2 regions of the Streptomyces sp. BL1 genome follow, and region 2 is predicted to be linked to the other one. Evidence: riboswitches for the same ligand, from Rfam matches in the RefSeq annotation. Region 2 holds a riboswitch; the other holds the start of a gene.

Region 1 (9,299 bases), 3.5 Mb from region 2:
CGGGGGCGGCGTGGGCGAGTCGAAGAAGTCCACGGCGAAGACGCGCATCGTCGACCTGAAGAAGGACAACCCGCGCTTCCACGACGGGCCCGACCTGTACGCGAAGGCCCGCTACCCGAGCAGCGTCATCCTGCCCGACGACACGGTGCTGACCACCAACGGCTCCGGGGACTACCGCGGCCGCAGCGACACCAACATCCTCAAGGCGGAGCTGTACGACCCGAAGAGCAACACCAAGCGGTCCGTCGCCGACCCGCTGGTGGGCCGCAACTACCATTCGGGGGCGCTGCTGCTGCCCGACGGCCGCGTGATGACGTTCGGCTCCGACTCGCTCTACTCCGACGAGGCCAACACCAAGCCGGGGAAGTTCCAGCAGCAGATCGACATCTACACGCCGCCGTACCTCCACAAGGGCAAGCACCGGCCGTCCCTGCGGGACGTGGGGCAGCCTCGGAAGACGGTACGCCCCGGTGACGAGATCTCCTTCCGGAGCGAGGACGCCGCGTCGGTGAAGAAGCTCCGCCTGATGCGGCCGAGCTCCTTCACGCACGTCACCAACGTCGAACAGTCCTCGCTCGCGCTGAAGTTCAAGCGCTCCGGCGACGGCCGCCTGACGGCGACCCTCCCCGAGGACCCGTCCCTGGTCCCGCCCGGCTGGTGGATGGTCAACGCGGTGGACGCCAAGGGCGTCCCGTCCGAGTCGACCTGGCTCAAGATCACCCGCGACATGTCCGCGACGGCCCCCACCACGTCGACGGTCTCCCCGTAACGGAGTCGAGGGGCGGGCCCCGCCCGCCCCCTCATGTCCGCCGTCGCGGGAAGCGCGCTTCTTCTCCGCCGCAGCGGCGCGCAGCCACCGCGGCGCGTGCCGGCGGTCTCAGCGCGACTCGCGCTCACACCGCCGACACGCAACGCTCAACTCACCCGCCGCTGCGGCGGAGTTGAGGGATGCGCCGCCTCAACGGCGCGGCAGCCAAGAGCCCGCCGCACAGGCGCCGTACCGGCCCGCGGGGCGGGCCCTCCTCCGCTGCGGGAAGCCGCGGCAGAATCTTCTCCGCCGCAGCGGCGCGCAGCCACCGCGGCGCGTGCCGGCGGTCTCAGCGCGACTCGCGCTCACACCGCCGGCACGCAACGCTCAAACTCACCCGCCACCGCGGCGGAGTTGAGGGATGCGCCGCCTCAACGGCGCGGCAGCCAAGGGGCCGCCGCACAGGCGGCGTACTGGCCCGCGGGGCGGGCCCGCCGCCTCACCGGCGCTACGCGCCGGCCCCGCGCTACTTTGCGTTGCTCGCCAACGCCAACGCGTACTGGGGCCACCACTGGCCCGCCTTCGGGCCGCCCTTGCACTCGCCGTCCGACTCGCCGGGGCGCTTGATCCACAGATACGCGTCGACCGTCTTGTCGCCGGTGCGCACCGTCGGCGCCTCGCCCAGCGCGCGGCCCGCCGGATTGCACCACGCCTCCTCGTCCGCGCCGGCGCCCTCCACGGGGCCGTTGCCGTTGCGGCTGGTGTCGATGACGAACGGCTTGTTGCCGACCATCGGGGAGACCTTCTTGCCGTACTCCCGGTTCGACGCGGTCGTCTGGTAGTTGGAGACGTTCAGCGAGAATCCGTCCGCCTTGCCGATGCCCGCGCGGTTCAGCGGTTCGACGAGTCCGCCCGGATCGCGCACCCAGTCCGGGTTGCCCGCGTCGAGGTAGACGGTGGTCTTCTTGAGCCCCTTGAGCTTCGTCACCGCCTCGTGCAGCAGCGCGTACCGCTCTTCGTGGAACTGCTCCGGCGTACATCCCTCGGCCAGCAGGTGCGGAATCGCGTCCGGCTCCACGATCACCGTGGCCTCCCGGTCGCCGATGCCCCGCACCACCTTGTCCAGCCACTGCCGGTAGGCGTCGCCGTCCGCCGCGCCGCCCTTGGAGTACTGGCCGCAGTCGCGGTGCGGCAGGTTGTAGAGCACCATCAGCGCGCCGCGGTCCGCCTTCTCGGCGGTGCTCGTCAGCTTCCGGGTCTCGCCCTCCGGGTCCTCGGTGCCCACCCAGTCGGCCACCGGCTGCCGCGCGATCTTGTCGATCGCCGCGGCCTGCTGGTCCTTGCCGTCCTTGCGGAACGCGGCCGCTTCCCGAGCCGCCTTGCTCTGCGGATCGACCCAGAACGGGGCGGTGTCTCTGGGCCGTTGCTCCGTTCCCCCGGCGTCGTCGCCCCCGCCGTCGTCCGAGGAGCCTGAGCACCCCGCCAGCAGCATCGCGCCCACCGCGGCGGCAGCCGCGGCTCTCGTCAGCCGCGCGCCCGAACGCGCGCCCCGCGTGGTCCTGTCGGCACAGGTGTACCCGTACATCCACTCCCCCCTCGGCCGTACTGCGCGGGGACCGGCCCCGAGAGGCCACTCCCCTGCCCCCTCGCCGCACCCCGCCGGACCGCACCATCGTGTCACAGCGCCCTCCCGTGAAGGCCGCCGCGCGGAACTGTCGACCAGCTGTTACCCGCACGCCCGCCTCCGGCCGCGCATAGGATGTGGGTCCACCAGGCCGCACGGGCACGCAAGGAGGAGGGTGTGGTCAGCCACGAACTGGCAGCCGTCCTCAACGAGCTGACAGCCCACCCCGGTTTCCCGCTCTCCACGGAGACGGCCCGCCGTATCTGCTCCGCACTCGGTGTCGACGGGGCAGCCGTCTCCCTCGCGCACGACGGCCCGCCGCCCGGCGAACAGCTGTGGTCCTCGGGGCGTACGGCGGGCGAGCTGGAGGAGCTCCAGTTCACCCTCGGGGTCGGGCCCGGCGTCGACACGGCGCGCAGCGGAATCATGGTGCTCGAACCGGAGCTGCGTACCGTCCCCGCCGACCGCTGGCCGGGGTTCCCGCCGGGGGCCCAAGAGCTGGGCGTACAGGCGGTGTTCAGCTTTCCGCTGCAGATCGGCGCCATCCGCGTGGGCGTCCTGCTGCTGCACAGGGGCACTCCCGGGACGCTGTCCCAGGAGACGCTCGGCCGGGCGCAGATCCTGTCCGGGGCGCTGGCGCTGTCGCTGCTCGGCGGCCGGGACGCGCAGGGCGACGGCAAACCGCTGCACGACAGTTCGCCGCTCGTCGTGGACTGGGTCGCGGACCGTGCCGCGCTGCGCAGGGCCGAGGTCCATCAGGCGACCGGCATGGTGTCGGTGCAGCTGGGGGTCACACCGGAACTCGCCCTGCTGCGGCTGCGCGTGCACGCGTACACGCGCGGTCTCGCCCTGCTCGACGTGGCCAGGGACGTGGTGGCGAGGAAGCTGCGGCTCACAGACGACGGCCAGGACGGCGAGAGGGATACGAAGTGAAGTGTGTGCCCCCGAAGACCGGCTCGCGCGGCCGCTTCCGCGACGAAGGGACGGGACCGTGATGAGCACGAACCGCGAGCAGCGTCTCGCCGAGACCTTCGTGGAGCTGGCCGACACCCTGGTCGACGACTTCGACGTGGTGGACTTCCTGCACCGGCTCGCGGTGCGCTGTGTCGACCTGCTCGATGTGACGGCGGCCGGGCTGATGCTCGCCGACCCGCAGGGCGATCTGCACACCGCGGCGGCCTCCGCCGAACAGCCGTGGCTGCTGGGGCTGTTCGACCTCCAGCAGGAGCAGGGACCCTGCTTCGAGTGCTACCGCACGGCGGCTCCCGTACCGCCGCACGGCATGACGGAGACCCTGCGGCGGTGGCCGGAATTCGGCACCGCCGCACAGCAGGCGGGCTTCGCCTCCTCGTACACGGTGCCGCTGCGGCTGCGCGAGGACGTCATCGGAGCGCTCCAACTGCTCACCAACGCACCGGAAGAGGCCGCGCCCCCGGCGGACGGGATGCAGGTCGCGCAGGCCCTCGCGGACGCCGCGACCCTCGGCATCCTCCAGCAGCGCACCCTGCGGCAGCGTGAACAGCTCGCCGGCCAGCTCCAGTCGGCGCTGGACAGCCGCGTGGTGGTGGAGCAGGCGAAGGGAGTGCTCGCCGAACGCCGCGGCGTCAGCGTGGACGAGGGCTTCGCGATGCTGCGCGGCTACGCCCGCTCGCACGGGGCGCGGCTGTCCCAGGTGGCGCGGGACGTCGTCGACGGCAGGCTCGGCCTTCCCCAGCCGGGCCCCTCCCAACGGTGAACTGCCGTCCGCGGGCGGCCGGATGACCGCCCGCCCCCGGCCGGCTGTTCCGCGCCGCGGATGGCCTGAAGACGCCCTGCTGCGGCCGGTTGCATGACTGACGGATCAGCCCCGCTCGCCTAATCTTGCCCCTGTGGCCCCGGACCCCGGCCCCGCGTACTCCCCCTCTTTCCTGGGCTCATTCCTCTCGCGGCCCGGAACCCGGGGGGATGAGACGCCCGGCCGGAGTCCTCGGGCACGAGGGGGGCGGACACCGGCCGGGCGTCGGCCACCTCACGCGGGCCGCGCGACCGCACGCCGGTACGGCCGTGTTGACAGTGGTCAGCCACCCTGGGACTCTCCTGGCGGCACATATTCATACTGAGGCGACGGTGTACAGGAACCCGGTGCGAATCCGGGGCGGTCCCGCCACTGTGTCCGTACGTCCGCGACAGCCGAGTGCTGTCCGGCCGGCGTACGGGAGTCAGGAACTGACCCGTCGCTTCTCCCAACGGGGCGTGGAAACCCCAGGAGGAGTACCAATGTCCCTGCACACCGCGGGTCCGACGAACAGCACTGTGTCCCCGGCGGCGGACGCCGCCACGCTCGGCGCACGCGACTGGATGATCGCGGCGGCAGCCGCGATCGTCGCACTGATCGCCCTCTACGCCGTCTTCGTCGACAACGGCACCGTCATCTCGGCGACGGGCAACTACCTGCACGAGTTCTCCCACGACGGCCGGCACCTCTTCGGCGCCCCCTGCCACTGACGGGGCCCGGCACGATGACAACCGCACACACCGAAACACCGTCCCCCTCCGGCACCCCGGCGGAGGCCGGCGCCGCCGTGCGTCCCGTGCTGCCCCTGCTGCGGCGCGGGCTCGCGGCGGGCGGCCTCGCCGGGCTGGTCTCCGGACTCTTCTCGCTGCTGCTGGCCGAACCTCTGATGGACCGGGCGATCCGGCTGGAGGAGGAGCGCGCGCAGCACGAGCACGCCGGGCACGGCGGCGGGGGCCACCAGCACGCCGCCGAGGAGCTCTTCTCGCGCGGCACCCAGCACACGGGCCTGGTCGTCACCGCCGTGATCGTCGGCCTCGCGCTGGGCGTCTTCTTCGCTCTCGTGTACGCGCTGGCACACCGTCACGATCCGCTGCGGCACCGGCCGTGGGAGCGCGCCCTCACCCTCGCGGGTGCGGGATTCCTCGCGCTGTCCCTGCTGCCGGGGCTGCGCTATCCGGCCAACCCGCCGGGTGTCGGCGACGCCGGTACGGTCACCGACCGGCAGTTCATGTGGCTGGGCGCGCTGGCCGTCGGCGTACTCGGGCTGCTGCTCGCGTGGCAGCTGCACCGCCGTCTCGCCCGTGCGGGCCGCTCCTCCGCGGTCTGCCAACTGGCCGTCGCGGCAGCGGTGGTGGCCACTCTCGGCCTGATGTTCCTGCTGCCCGGCAACCCCGACCCGGTGCCGGTCCCGGCCCCGCTGCTGTGGGACTTCCGGGTGCTGTCGCTGGCCTCGCACGTCCTGCTGTGGGCCGCGCTGGGCGTGACGTTCGGCGCGCTCGGGCTGCGCGCGGCACGGGCCGCCGGCCGTACGGACGCCGGCGGGGAGCAGGACCGGGGCTCAGCCGCGGCGTGACCCGGTGAGGTAGGCGGAGACCACCCGCTCCGGGGTGCAGCCACGGGCCCCCGCGCCCGTGGCGTCGCCGCAGACCCGGAGTTCGAGCACGGCACGGTCCCGCGGCGCCGCTCCGTCCCGTACGGCTGCTCCGTCCCATACGGCTGCTCCGTCCCGTACAGCTGCTCCGTCCCGGGCGGCTGCCCCGTCCCCTTCCCCGGCGGGGCCGCCGCCCGGGTCCGTCCGCACCGCCGACACGGTGAACTCCGCGACGGTCCCGTCGGCCCTGCCGACGGACAGCTTCGCGCCCCGCACGGGCCGCCGTTCCGGGCCCGCGGCGCTCCGCGCCTCCAGCCGCGCCGTGCCCCCGGCGCCGGGCACGGGCCCCGTACCGTCCCAGCGGACGGGCCCCGTTCCCGGTGCGGGCGGCGGGGCACCGTCCGCCTCCCCCACTGTGCCCGCTCCGTGTCCGGCGACCGGCTCGTGCAGGCCGAGCGCCGCGAAGTCCAGCCGTTCCGGGCGGGGTTGGCCCTCCAGCGGGTCGTGCGCCGCGGGCAGTTCGGGCCGCTGTTCGCCCGCCGCGAGCCGCGCCAGCGGCGAACCCTGTGCGGAGCCGCCGGTGTCGGGGCGGCTCGCGCCGTCGGTGAGCTTGTAGCCCCACACCCACAGCGCGGAGAGCAGCAGAACCCAGGCGGCGGCGGTCAGGAACCGGCCGCGCCCGGACGTACGGGGCATCGTGTCGTCCGCGAACATCGGCCGGTGCACCTCCCTGGAAGCTGCTACCGACCTTCGCGGCCCCGCCGCGCGCCCGCATCCGCTGCCGGTGCCGGATACTCCGTACGGGCCGTCAGATGCCGTGCGCCCGCGCCCCTTTCACCCACACAGCAGGGCCCCACACAGCAGGGGACCCCGCATGCCATGCGCTGCGGGGTCCGGACGCGGGGTCGCTCAGATGCGGTCGACCAGGTCCGCGATGGAGTCGACGACGGTCGTCGGGCGGTACGGGTGCCGGTCGATCTCCTCGGGCTGCGTGAGCCCGGTCAGCACGAGGAAGGTCTCCAGACCCGCCTCCATACCGGCGCGCACATCGGTGTCCATCCGGTCACCGATCATGGCGGTGGTCTCCGAGTGCGCCCCGATCGCGTTGAGTCCGGCGCGCATCATCAGCGGGTTGGGCTTGCCCACGAAGTACGGGTCCTGGCCCGTGGCCCGGGTGATGAGCGCCGCGACGGAGCCGGTGGCGGGCAGCGCGCCCTCCGTGGAGGGCCCCGTCTCGTCGGGGTTGGTGGCGATGAAGCGCGCGCCGTTGTTGATGAGCCGGATCGCCTTGGTGAGCGCCTCGAAGCTGTACGTACGGGTCTCGCCGAGCACCACGTAGTCCGGGTCGACGTCGGAGAGCACGTAGCCGATGTCGTGCAGCGCCGTGGTGAGACCGGCCTCCCCGATGACGTACGCGGTGCCGCCGGGCCGCTGGTCGTCGAGGAACTGGGCGGTCGCCAGGGCCGAGGTCCAGATGCTGGAGACCGGGACGTCCAGGCCGATGCGCGCCAGCCGCGCGTGCAGATCGCGCGGCGTGTACATCGAGTTGTTGGTCAGCACCAGGAACGGGCGTCCGGACTCCTTCAGGCGCTTTATGAAGGAGTCGGCGCCCGGGACGGGCACGCCCTCGTGCATGAGGACACCGTCCATGTCGGTGAGCCAGGACTCGATGGGCTTGCGCTCTGCCACGTGACAGCTCCTGCCGTGCGTAACTGGGGTGCGTAACGGCGTGCGGTCCGGCCGCCGCGTTCAGCGTAACCGCAGCCACCGGCCCCGTGCGCCCCGTGTGCATCAGCTTCAGCTGCCCGTCGCCGACTTCCAGTCGTCGATGTAGGAGTTGAGGTTCCGGGCCACGGTCGGCCAGTCCGGCTCGAAGACCCGCACACCCTTCATGATCTTCTCCAGTTCGGCCGCCTCCCTGCCCGACGGCCGCACGTCCTCGCGGGCGGGGAAGCCCTTGCCGACGGTGGTGGCCTCCTCCTGCGGCTTCTTGCTCAGCAGGAAGTCCAGCAGCTTCTTGCCGTTCCCGGCGTTCTTGGAGTCCTTGACCAGGCCGCCCGCGTACGGCAGCGCGAAGGTCGAGGGCTTGTCCGCCGGCTTCGCGGCCGGGAAGAAGATGCCGGTGTTCGGCTGGTTCTTCTGCTGCGCATAGTTCATCTGCACATCGCCGTTGGCGACGGTCAGCTCGCCCTTGTCGACCTTCGGGCCGAGCTTGCTGGTGGAGGAGGACGGGCCGACGTTGTTCTTCTGGAGCTTCCTGAAGTAGTCCATGGCCGGCTTCTCGCCGCCCATGTCGTGCATCGCCTTGATGATCATCGCGGTGCCGTCGCCGGCGACGCCGGGCGTCGAGTACTGGAGCTTGCCCTGGTACCGGGGCGACAGCAGGTCGTTCCAGGTGGCCGGGGGCTCCGGCTGCTCCTCGGTGTTGTGGATGAAGCCGAAGTAGTTCTTCACCAGGCTCGTCCACGTGCCCGTCGCCGACTTGTCCTCGGCGGCGACCTGTTCCGCGCCCTTCGGCCTGTACTTCCGCAACAGGCCCTGGCTGTCGGCCTGCTGGATGAACGGCGGCAGCGTCACCATCACATCGGCCTGCGGGTTGTTCTTCTCCCGCACGGCGCGCTGCACCATCTCGCCGGAGCCGCCCTCGACGTACTTGACCTTGATGCCGGTCTGCTTCTCGAACGCCTTGAACTGCTGGTCGTACCAGCCGTCGCCGTTCTCGCCCTTGAGGCCGTCGGCGCTGTAGACGGTGACGGTCCTGCCGTCCTCGGCGGCGGTGCCGGTGCCGCCGCAGCCGCTGAGCGTGACGGTCAGCGCGAGGGAACCGAGGGCCGCGGTGGTGAGCGTGAGCCTGGAGTGGCGGGGCATGGCAGAAGAGCTCCTCATGACAGGGGCGTACGCGGGGCGGGGAAGTGCGGGGCGAGGTGACGCCGGCTCAGCGGAGCGACGCCTTCGTACGGACGCGGGACACGGCGAGCAGCACCAGCAGCGTGGTCGCCATGAGCAGCACCGCGATCGCGGAGCCGGAGAACAGCGAGCCCCGGTCGGTGGCGGCGAAGATCTGCACGGGCAGCGGCATCCAGTCCGGCGGGTAGAGCATCATCGTGGCGCTCAACTCGCCCATGGACAGGGCGAAGCAGAGGCCGGCCGCGGCGTTCAGCGACGGCAGCAGCAGCGGCAGCTTCACCCGCCACAGGACGTACGCGGGGCGCGCGCCGAGCGACGCGGCGGCCTGTTCGTACGCCGGGTCGAGGCGGGTGACCGCGGCCGAGACCGACTGGAAGGCGAAGGCCGTCACCAGCACGGTGTGCGCGAGGATCACGATCCACCGGGTGCCGTTCAGCAGCACCGGCGGCTTGCTGTAGGCGACGAGCACGGCGAGCCCGACGACCACCGAGGGCACCGCGACCGGCAGCATGAACAGGGCGTCCAGCAGCCGCCGTACGCCCCGGCCCAGCGCGGACGCGGCGAGCGCCGCCCAGGTGCCGATGACGAGCGCCACGACGGAGGCGGCGAGCGCCGTCTGCAGGCTGACGCCGAGCGCGGCGAGGGACTCGCCGCG
Region 2 (9,299 bases):
GCCGCCGGTCCCGCGCCCCCGCCGGCGGGAACGGCCACGGAGACCTGCCACAGCGGCTCACCCTCCAGCGGCACGGTGCACAGGCCGGACGCCTGCGGCTTGCGCGCGAAATGGCGCGGGACCACCGCGCTGCCCATCCCCTCGTCGACCAGCTCGATGAGGGTGTGCACGTCGTTGACCTCCAGCGCGACCTGCCGTGCCGTCCCCGCCTCCGCGAACGCACGGTCCGTCAGCTGCCGTACGCCCCAGTCCGGCTGGAAGTCGATGCCCGCCTCGCCCTTCAGCTCGCTCCAGCCGACCTGCCGGTGCGCGGCCAGACGGTGATCCGGGTGACACAGCAGCACCATCGGCTCCGCCGCCAGCGGCAGCAGCTCCACGCCCTGCGGCGGCTCGCCGCACAGCGCGACGAAGGCCAGGTCGAGCCGCCCCGCGGCGACTTCGCCCGCCAGCTGTCCGGACCCGGCCTGCCGCAGCCGGATCTCCACCCCGGGGTGCCCGGTGCGGAACCGGGCCAGCAGCGACGGCACGTTGACCCCCGCGACGCACTGTTCGGTGCCCACCGACAGGGTGCCGCGCAGCAGCCCCTGCACGGCGGCGACCGCTTCCCGGCCGGCCCGTACGTTCGCCAGCGCGCGCGTCGCCTCCGCCAGCAGCGCCCGCCCCTCCCCCGTCAGCTCCACGCTGCGGGTGGTCCGGACGAACAGCCGCGCCGACAGCTCCCGTTCCAGCGCCCGCACGGACGCGGACAGTCCGGACTGGGAGACCATCAGCCGCTCGGCCGCGCGGGTGAAGTGCTGCTCCTCGGCGACCGCGACGAAGTGCTCCAGGTGCCTCAGTTCCATGACTCAGCAGGCTAGTCGCTGAATCCGTTCGCTTTCTTCTATTGGACGGGTCAGCGGTGGCGGGGAGAGGCTGAGGGCTGATCGTCCGCGGCCGTTCGAGGGCGCCGGCACGAGGACATCGTCACGGGAACGCTGTCACGAGGAGCAGAGCACATGAGGACCACGACTCTGGGGGCCACGGAACTGAAGGTCTCCCGCATCGCCTACGGGAGCTGGCAACTGGGCGGTGAATGGGGCTCGTTCGACGAGGACACCGCCGTCGACGCCATCCGGCACGCGCTCGGGCTGGGCGTCAACTTCTTCGACACGGCGCAGGCGTACGGCTTCGGCGCGTCCGAGGAGCTGCTGGGCAAGGCGCTGCGGCCGGAGATCGAGCGCGACCGGGACAGCGTGGTGATCGCCACCAAGGGCGGTATCCGTCCCGACGGCGGCGGCCGCGACGCCTCCCCCGCGTTCCTCCGCGACGGGGTGGAGAAGAGCCTGCGCCACCTCGGCGTCGACACGATCGACCTGTACCAGGTGCACTGGCCGGACCCGGACGTGCCGCAGGCCGAAACCGCGGGCGCGCTCCAGGAGTTGGTGGACGAGGGCAAGATCCGTTACGTGGGGGTGTCCAACTACGACGCCGCGGAGATGGCGGAGTTCGCCGCCGTACGGCCCGTGGACACGCTGCAGCCGCCGTACCACCTGTTCCGGCGCGGCATCGAGGACGGCATCCTGCCGTACACGCGGGAGCACGGGATCGGCGTGCTCGCCTACAGCCCGCTCGCCAGCGGTCTGCTGACCGGCCGCTTCGACGAGAACACGACGTTCGAGGACTCCGACTGGCGCAGCAAGTCCACGGCGTTCACGGGGGACGCGCTGCGGCGCAATCTGGCGGTCGTACGGAAGCTGGAGGACTTCGCGCGGGAGCGCGGTCACAGTGTCAGCCAGCTGGCGATCGCCTGGGTGCTGGCCCGGGTGGACGTGGCCATCGTGGGCGCGCGCAGCGCGAAGAACATCGAGGCCAGCGCGCGTGCCGCCGATATCGAACTGAGCGACGGCGAGCTCGCCGAGATCGACCGGATCGCGGCGGACGGTGTGCAGATCGAGGGTGCGAGCCCCGAGGGCGTCGCCTGACCCGCCGCCGCCATTCACCCGTTGTACGTCCCAGGAGAGGTCCCGCCCGTGTATGAAGCAGATCCCCGCCGCTATGACGCGATGCCCTACCGGCGTGCCGGGCTGAGCGGACTGCGGCTGCCCGTCGTGTCGCTCGGTCTGTGGCACAACTTCGGCACCGACCGGCCGCTGGACGGTCAACGGGCCATCCTGCGCCGGGCCTTCGATCTGGGCATCACCCATTTCGACCTCGCCAACAACTACGGCCCGCCGCCCGGCGCGGCGGAGACCGTGTTCGGGCAGATCTTCCGGGAGGACCTGCACCCCTACCGGGACGAGATCGTCGTCTCGACGAAGGCGGGCCACCGGATGTGGCCGGGACCGTACGGGGACCTGGGCTCCCGCAAGAGTCTGCTCGCCTCGCTGGACCAGTCGCTGGCCCGTACCGGCCTGGACTATGTCGACATCTTCTACTCGCACCGGCCCGACCCGGACACTCCGCTGGAGGAGACGATGGGCGCGCTGGACACGGCGGTGCGGCAGGGCAAGGCGCTGTACGCGGGGATATCCAACTACTCGCCGGAGCAGACCCGGGAGGCCGCGCTCATCCTGCGCGAGATGGGCACGCCGCTGCTGGTGCACCAGCCGCGCTACTCGATGCTGGTGCGGTCGCCCGAGGACGGGCTGTGGGACGCGCTGGAGGACGTGGGCGCCGGCTCCGTCGTCTTCTCACCGCTCGCCCAGGGACTGCTGACCGACCGCTATCTGAACGGGGTGCCGGCCGGTTCGCGTGCCGCCGGGGCCAGCCCGTTCCTGACGCAGGACGGGATCACCGAGGACCGGGTGACAGTGCTGCGGGCCCTGGACCGGCTCGCCGGGGAGCGCGGGCAGTCGCTGGCGCAGATGGCGCTGGCGTGGGTGCTGCGGACGGAGCAGGTCACTTCGGCGCTGGTGGGCGCGAGCAGCCCCGAGCAACTGGCGGACAGCGTCGCCGCGGCGGAGAACCTCGACTTCACGGACGAGGAGCTGGCCCGCATCGAGCAGCTGCTGGGGGATGAGAACGGGCGGGCGGCCCGGGGCTGACCCCGCACCGCCCGCCCGCTCGCTCCGTCCTCGCGGTCCGGCCCGTACGAGCAGTCCGTGCGGAACGGATCGCTGTACGGGCCGGACCGCAGTACAGGCCGGACCGCCGTACGGGACGGGTCAGTTGAGCGTGTCGGGGTCGGGCCCGACACGCTCGCCCGTCTCCAGCGCGGCGATGGCCGTCATGTCGTCGTCGTCCAGCTCGAAGCCGAACACGTCGAAGTTCTCGGCGATGCGCGAGGGCGTCGAGGACTTCGGGATCACGACGTTGCCGAGCTGGAGGTGCCAGCGCAGCACGACCTGGGCGGGGGTCTTGCCGTACTTCTCGGCCGTCTTGAGGACGGCCGGGTCGTCCAGGACGCCGTTGCCGCGGCCCAGCGGCGACCAGGCCTCGGTGGCGATGCGGTGCTCGGCGTCGAAGGAGCGCAGCTCCTCCTGCTGGAGCCGCGGGTGCAGCTCGATCTGGTTGACGGCGGGCACGATGCCGCTCTCGTCGAAGAGCCGCCGCAGGTGCGCCGGCTGGAAGTTGGAGACGCCGATGGCCTTGGCCCGGCCCTCCTCGTGGATCTTCTCGAAGGCGCGCCAGGTGTCGACGTACAGGTCGCGCGCGGGCAGCGGCCAGTGGATCAGGTACAGGTCGACGTAGTCCGTGCCCAGCTTGGCGAGGGACTCGTCGAAGGCGCGCAGGGTCGAGTCGTAGCCCTGCTCGGTGTTCCACAGCTTCGTGGTGAGGAAGATTTCCTCGCGCGGGATGCCGGAGCCGGCGATGGCCCGCCCGGTGCCCTCCTCGTTGTCGTAGAGGGCCGCGGTGTCGATGCTGCGGTAGCCGGTCTCCAGCGCTGTGCTGACGACGGAGGCGGCCTCGTCGTCGGGCACCTGGTAGACGCCGAAGCCGAGCTGGGGCATGGGGTTGCCGTTGTTCAGGGTGACGGCGGGGACAGTGGTCACGTGCGTTCCTCGTGCTCTCTGTCTGCGGGGGGGTCGTGCAATTCCTTGCCCCCTCAACCCTAGATCCATCCGATACGTTTCAGCCGCTCTTCCGTCCAGGGCGGCCGGGACGGGGTGTGGAAGAATGCGCCTGCTCATCAAGGCGGCGGATGTCAGGAAGCCGGTGTGAATCCGGCACGGTCCCGCCACTGTGACCGTACGGCCCGGCGGGTGGTCAACCCGCGGACGCCGTACGGGAGTCAGACACTGGTCTGCCGCCTCCGCACCGACCAGGGGACGCGGATCCCCCGGAGGAGGCACGACCATGTCACGGGCATCCAGAGCCCTGCGTACGCTCATATCCGCCGCGGTGCTCGCCCCGCTCGCCGCCTGCGGAGGCCCCGCGTCCGGCGGCCCGCAGGAGAACCGGGGGAAGGCGGCCGAGGGCTTCCCGTACACCGTCACCAACTGCGGTGTGAAGACGACCTATCAGCGGCCTCCCGAACGGGCCGTCACGCTCAACCAGCACACCACCGAGGTGATGCTCGCGCTGGGCCTGGAGAAGAAGCTCGCCGGCACCGCCTATCTGGACGACAAGGTGCTGCCGCGGTACGGGAAGGCGTACCGCGGGGTGAAGGTGCTCGCGAAGCGCTATCCGTCGCTGGAGACGCTGCTGGGTGCGAACCCGGACTTCGTGTACGGCGGTTACAGCAGCGCCTTCGACAAGACCGAGGGCCGCGACCGGGCGTCCCTGGAGAAGAGCGGCGTGCACACCCGGCTGAACGTCGAACAGTGCGCCAAGGGACGCGTGGGGTTCGCGCAGCTGCGGCAGGAGATACGGGAGACCGCCCGGACGTTCGGCGTACCGGAGCGCGGCGAGAAGCTCCTGGCGCGCTACGACCGGCAGTTGGCGTCCGTGCGCAAGCAGGTGGAGGGGAAGCACAAGCCGTCCGTCTTCGTCTATGACAGCGGTGACAGTTCGGCGTTCACCGCGGGCGGCGAGGGCATCGGCGACGACATCATCGAACGGGCCGGAGGGCGGAACCTCTTCTCGGACATCGGCAAGCCCTTCGCCGACGTGTCCTGGGAGAAGGTCGTCCAGCGCAAGCCCGAGGTCATCCTCCTCTACGACTACGGCGGCACCCCCGTCGAGCAGAAGAAGCGGAAGCTGCTGACCGATCCGGCGCTGCGCGACGTGCCGGCGGTCCGGCACAAGCGGTTCGCCGTTCTGCCGCTGTCCTCGGCCGTGCTGGGCGTACGGGCGCCGGGCGCGGTGGGCGATCTGGCGCACCAGCTGCATCCGGACGAGGGGTGAGCGGCGTGCTGCTGAAATCCCCGCCCCGGAATGCCGGTTCGCCTGCCGACGGGAGCGCCGCCGCACCGTCCGAACCACCAGGCGGGCGGTCCCGCCTGGTGGTCCCGCTGGCCGTCGGCCTGCTGACAGTCGTGCTGGCCGTCGCGATGCTCGGCGGGCTCGCCCTGGGCGCGGTACGCGTGCCGGCGGGCGACGTACTGCGCATCGTCACCGGGGACGCGCCGCCCGGCCCGTTCACGACGATCGTGCGGGACGTACGGCTGCCGCGCGTGCTGCTGGGCGCCGTCGTCGGTGCCGGACTGGCCGTCGTCGGCACAGTGCTGCAGGCCCTCGTACGGAACCCGCTCGCCGACCCGTTCCTGCTCGGCATCTCCTCGGGCGCCTCGACGGGGGCCGTCGCCGTGGCCGTCCTCGGAGTGGGCGCGGGCGCGTTGACCATGCCCGCCGGGGGCTTCGTCGGCTCCCTGGGTGCGCTGCTCGTCGTGTACGCGATGGCCCGCAGGGGCGGCACCATGACGACGGGCCGTCTGGTGCTCGCCGGGGTGGCCGTGCAGTACATCCTGTCGGCGCTGACCAGCCTCGTTCTGGTCACCTCCGCGCGGGCCGAGCAGATGAAGGAGATCCTCTTCTGGACACTGGGCGGCCTGGGCCGGGCCCGCTGGGACAGCCTGCCGCTGCCCGCCGCCGTCCTGCTGGCCGGGCTGGCGGTGCTGATGCTGTTGGCGCGCCCGCTCGATCTGCTGCTGGTCGGCGAGGAGGGCGCCACTGTGCTCGGCCTGCACACCGGGCGGTTCCGTGCGGCCGTGTTCGTTCTGGCGTCCCTGGTGACGGCTGTCCTGGTGACGGTCAGCGGGGCGATCGGTTTCGTCGGTCTGATGGTGCCGCACGCCGCACGGATGGCTGTCGGCGCCGGACACCGGGCGCTGCTGCCCGTGGCCGCGCTGGCCGGTGCGGCGTTCCTGGTGCTCGCCGACCTGGCGGCACGTACGGTCGCGGCGCCGCAGGAGATCCCGGTCGGCGTGCTGACCGCGCTGACCGGTGGACCGTTCTTTCTGTGGCTGCTGCGCCGCACCACCCGTACGGAGGGGATCGCATGACCGCCGGGACGGACAGGAGCGAAGTGGCGGACGCGGCGGAACTGCGCGTGGAGGACGTCACCTTCCGTACGGACAGCGGCCGTTCACTCGTCGACGAGGTCTCGCTCACCGCGCTGCCGGGCCGGACTGTGGGCGTGGTCGGGCCGAACGGCAGCGGAAAGACGACCCTGCTGCGCTGCGTGTACGGCACGCTGAAGCCGTCCGCGGGACGACTGCTGCTGGACGGGCGGGACATGGCGGAGCTCGGCCCGAAGAAGCGTGCGCAGCGGACCGCCACCGTGCCGCAGGACAGCAGTGACGGGTTCGGCCTGACGGTGCGCGAGATCGCGGCGATGGGCCGCTCACCGCACAAGCGCTTCTGGGAGACGGACAGCGCAGCCGACGCACAGCTCGTACGGGACGCCCTCGCGCGCGTGGGCGCCGACACGCTGGCCGGCCGGCCCTTCGGCGAGCTGTCCGGCGGTGAACGGCAACGCGTCCTGGTGGCCCGCGCGTTGGCGCAGCGGCCCGCGCTGCTCGTCCTCGACGAACCGACCAACCATCTGGACGTGCGCTACCAGTGGGAGGTCCTCTCCCTCGTACGGGATCTGGGCACCACCAACCTGATCGCCCTGCACGACCTCAATCTCGCCGCCTACTACTGCGACCTGCTGTACGTGCTGGACGGCGGCCGGGTCGTGGCCTCGGGGCCGCCCGGCGAGGTGCTCACGCAGGAGCTGCTGGCCGAGGTGTACGGCGTGCGGGCCGAGGTGACGGTGCATCCGGTCACGCAGGCGCCCACAGTGGTGTACCTCCCGCCCGGCATGGGTGCCGTGCCCGCCGCGGTGCGGCCGTGACGGCCGGCGCCCGGACCGACAGCCGTACGACCCGCGAACCCTCTGGACTGCCGTACAGCCGACCGGACTTGGCGGAACTGTGCGCCGTCCACGGTCCGCGCTACGAGCTGCTGTGCGGAGAACCGCCGGAGGGGGAACTCGACGACTGGCTGCCCGCCGACCGGCTCCTCTCCCCCGGCAGCCCCGGGCTGGAGCGTCTGCTGGAGAGCGAGCACCACGGAAGCGGCCACCGTACGGCGCACGCCGCGGCGCTGACACTGATCGCCGTGTACGCGGGCAGGGTCACGGCTGCCGCTGTGCTGCGCTGGGCGCTGGACGGCCAAGTGCTCGATGTGCGCCCGCGGAACGTGCTCGTGCGCCCCTCGGGACACGGCATCGGCGGCGTACGGGTGCGCCGTGCGCGGCTGCTGGAGCCGGGGCTGCCGTCGCTCCACCGGTCCGTACTGGACGGCCACTTGCTGCCGCTCGCGGACGCGCTGCACGAACGCACCCGTGCGGGACTGCGGCAGCTGCGCGGCGGCGTGGCCCACGGGTGCGCGACGGCGCTGTGCGCGTCGTCGGCGCCCGTGGGCGAAATGGCGGCCCGGTGGGCCGAGTTCGCGGGGCCGGTCCCGGGCGGACTGTCCCGGCTGGGCGACGTCGAGCAGGTCGTTCGTCCCGACGGCACCGTCCGGCTGGTCTATCTGCGGCGCACCTGCTGCCTGTTCCACACCAGTGCGGAGGCCGTCCGGTGCGCCAGCTGCTGCCTCACCCCGCGCGCCGAACGGCTGCGGGCGTACGCGCGGCGCCGCTGACCGGCGGCGCACCCACGTACGCCGCCGGGCCCGTCAGCCTGTCACCGGTACGCCCCCGCTGTCCGGTCAGTCGGGGGCCGCGCGGGTCCTGGGGACCTTCCCGTACTGGGCGGCCTGTGCCTCGTACATGGCGCGGTACAGGCCGTCCTCGCGGTCCAACAGGGCCTGGTGGTCGCCCTGTTCGACCAGCCGGCCCTCGTCCAGGACGTAGATGAGGTCGGCGGTGGCGGTGGCGGCGAGCCGGTGGGTGATCAGTACGACGGTCGTGCCGTCGTCGGTCATCCGCCGCAGCCCCTCGAAGGCGTCGATCTCGGCCTGCGGGTCGAGCGCCGACGTGGGCTCGTCGACGAGGACGAACGGTGCGTGCCGGTAGCGGATCCGGGCGTTGGCGATCTTCTGCCACTGCCCGCCGGAGATCTGCGTGCCCCGCTCGTACCCCTTCACCACGATCGAGTCCCACCCGTGCGGCAGCCCCTCGACGAGCGCACGCGCGCCGGCGTCCCCAGCGGCGCCCTCCAGCCGCCGCTGGTCCGGCGGGCCTTCGCACGGTCTGCCGATGGTGATGTTCGTCCGCGCCGTCATCGGCCAGCGGGGGAAGTCCTGTCCGAGCAGCGCCACATGGCCGAACACCTCGGAACGGTCGGCCTCCCGCAGCTCCACCGAGGCGCGCGCACCGGCCGTCTCGCCCTCCCACCACACCTGCCCGGAGCCGGGCAGCAGCAGCCCGGCGAGGACCTTCGCGAGGGTCGTCTTGCCGGAGCCGTTCACCCCGACCAGGGCGACGACGGCGCCGCGCGGCACCGTCAGACTCACCCCGTCCAGCGAGGGCGCCTCCGCGCCCGGATACGTGAACGTCACCTCCTCGAGGCGGATGCCCCGTACGACGCCGGGCAGCGGCAGTCCGGTGCCCGGGATGGCGTGCCGGCCGGCGACCTCGCAGGCCTCCTCGGTGTCGTTGAGATAGAGCGTCTCCTCGTACATCCGGTTCAACTGCATGACGAGGGACGTCAGTCGGGCCGTGGACGTACGGATGGCGATCACGGCGGTGCCGCCGACGGCGAGGGGCATGCCGCCGCCGGTGAGCAGCAGCCACAGCACTCCGTAGGCGCCGAGGGCCGCCACGCCCGACAGTCCGGACGCGACCAGGTGGGTGCCGGCCTGTGCGCGGGCGAGGCGCCGCTGTTCGTCCTCCATGGAGCCGGACATCTCTCCGTAGGCGCGCAGGAGCAGCCCTCCCGCGCCGTGCGCGCGGATCTCCGGTCCCGCGTGCGCCATTGTCAGATACTGCACGAGGGTCGCGATGGCCC

Evidence for each region. A riboswitch is a leader RNA that binds a small molecule or an ion and turns the genes downstream of it on or off. The one in region 2 is predicted to bind cobalamin.
Region 1: another riboswitch for cobalamin. It lies ahead of AC3AGO_RS21800 (CbtB domain-containing protein); the one in region 2 lies ahead of AC3AGO_RS06700 (ABC transporter substrate-binding protein).

The regions. Positions count from the first base shown of each region.
Region 1 covers NZ_JBXYWZ010000002.1:4,956,913-4,966,211, reverse strand. Annotated here, with positions in the region: gene glxA (radical copper oxidase GlxA) at 1-769, shown strand, start outside; gene AC3AGO_RS21815 (glycoside hydrolase family 6 protein) at 1,275-2,333, opposite strand; gene AC3AGO_RS21810 (ANTAR domain-containing protein) at 2,550-3,305, shown strand; gene AC3AGO_RS21805 (ANTAR domain-containing protein) at 3,367-4,107, shown strand; cobalamin riboswitch at 4,460-4,601, shown strand; gene AC3AGO_RS21800 (CbtB domain-containing protein) at 4,629-4,856, shown strand; gene AC3AGO_RS21795 (CbtA family protein) at 4,871-5,719, shown strand; gene AC3AGO_RS21790 (sortase family protein) at 5,705-6,451, opposite strand; gene AC3AGO_RS21785 (HAD-IIA family hydrolase) at 6,647-7,426, opposite strand; gene AC3AGO_RS21780 (2-aminoethylphosphonate ABC transporter substrate-binding protein) at 7,535-8,605, opposite strand; gene AC3AGO_RS21775 (ABC transporter permease) at 8,673-9,299, opposite strand, start outside.
Region 2 covers NZ_JBXYWZ010000002.1:1,471,137-1,480,435, forward strand. Annotated here, with positions in the region: gene AC3AGO_RS06680 (LysR family transcriptional regulator) at 1-842, opposite strand, end outside; gene AC3AGO_RS06685 (aldo/keto reductase) at 996-1,961, shown strand; gene AC3AGO_RS06690 (aldo/keto reductase) at 2,010-3,023, shown strand; gene AC3AGO_RS06695 (aldo/keto reductase) at 3,144-3,971, opposite strand; cobalamin riboswitch at 4,102-4,240, shown strand; gene AC3AGO_RS06700 (ABC transporter substrate-binding protein) at 4,276-5,265, shown strand; gene AC3AGO_RS06705 (FecCD family ABC transporter permease) at 5,412-6,362, shown strand; gene AC3AGO_RS06710 (ABC transporter ATP-binding protein) at 6,359-7,198, shown strand; gene AC3AGO_RS06715 ((2Fe-2S)-binding protein) at 7,195-7,992, shown strand; gene AC3AGO_RS06720 (ATP-binding cassette domain-containing protein) at 8,059-9,299, opposite strand, start outside.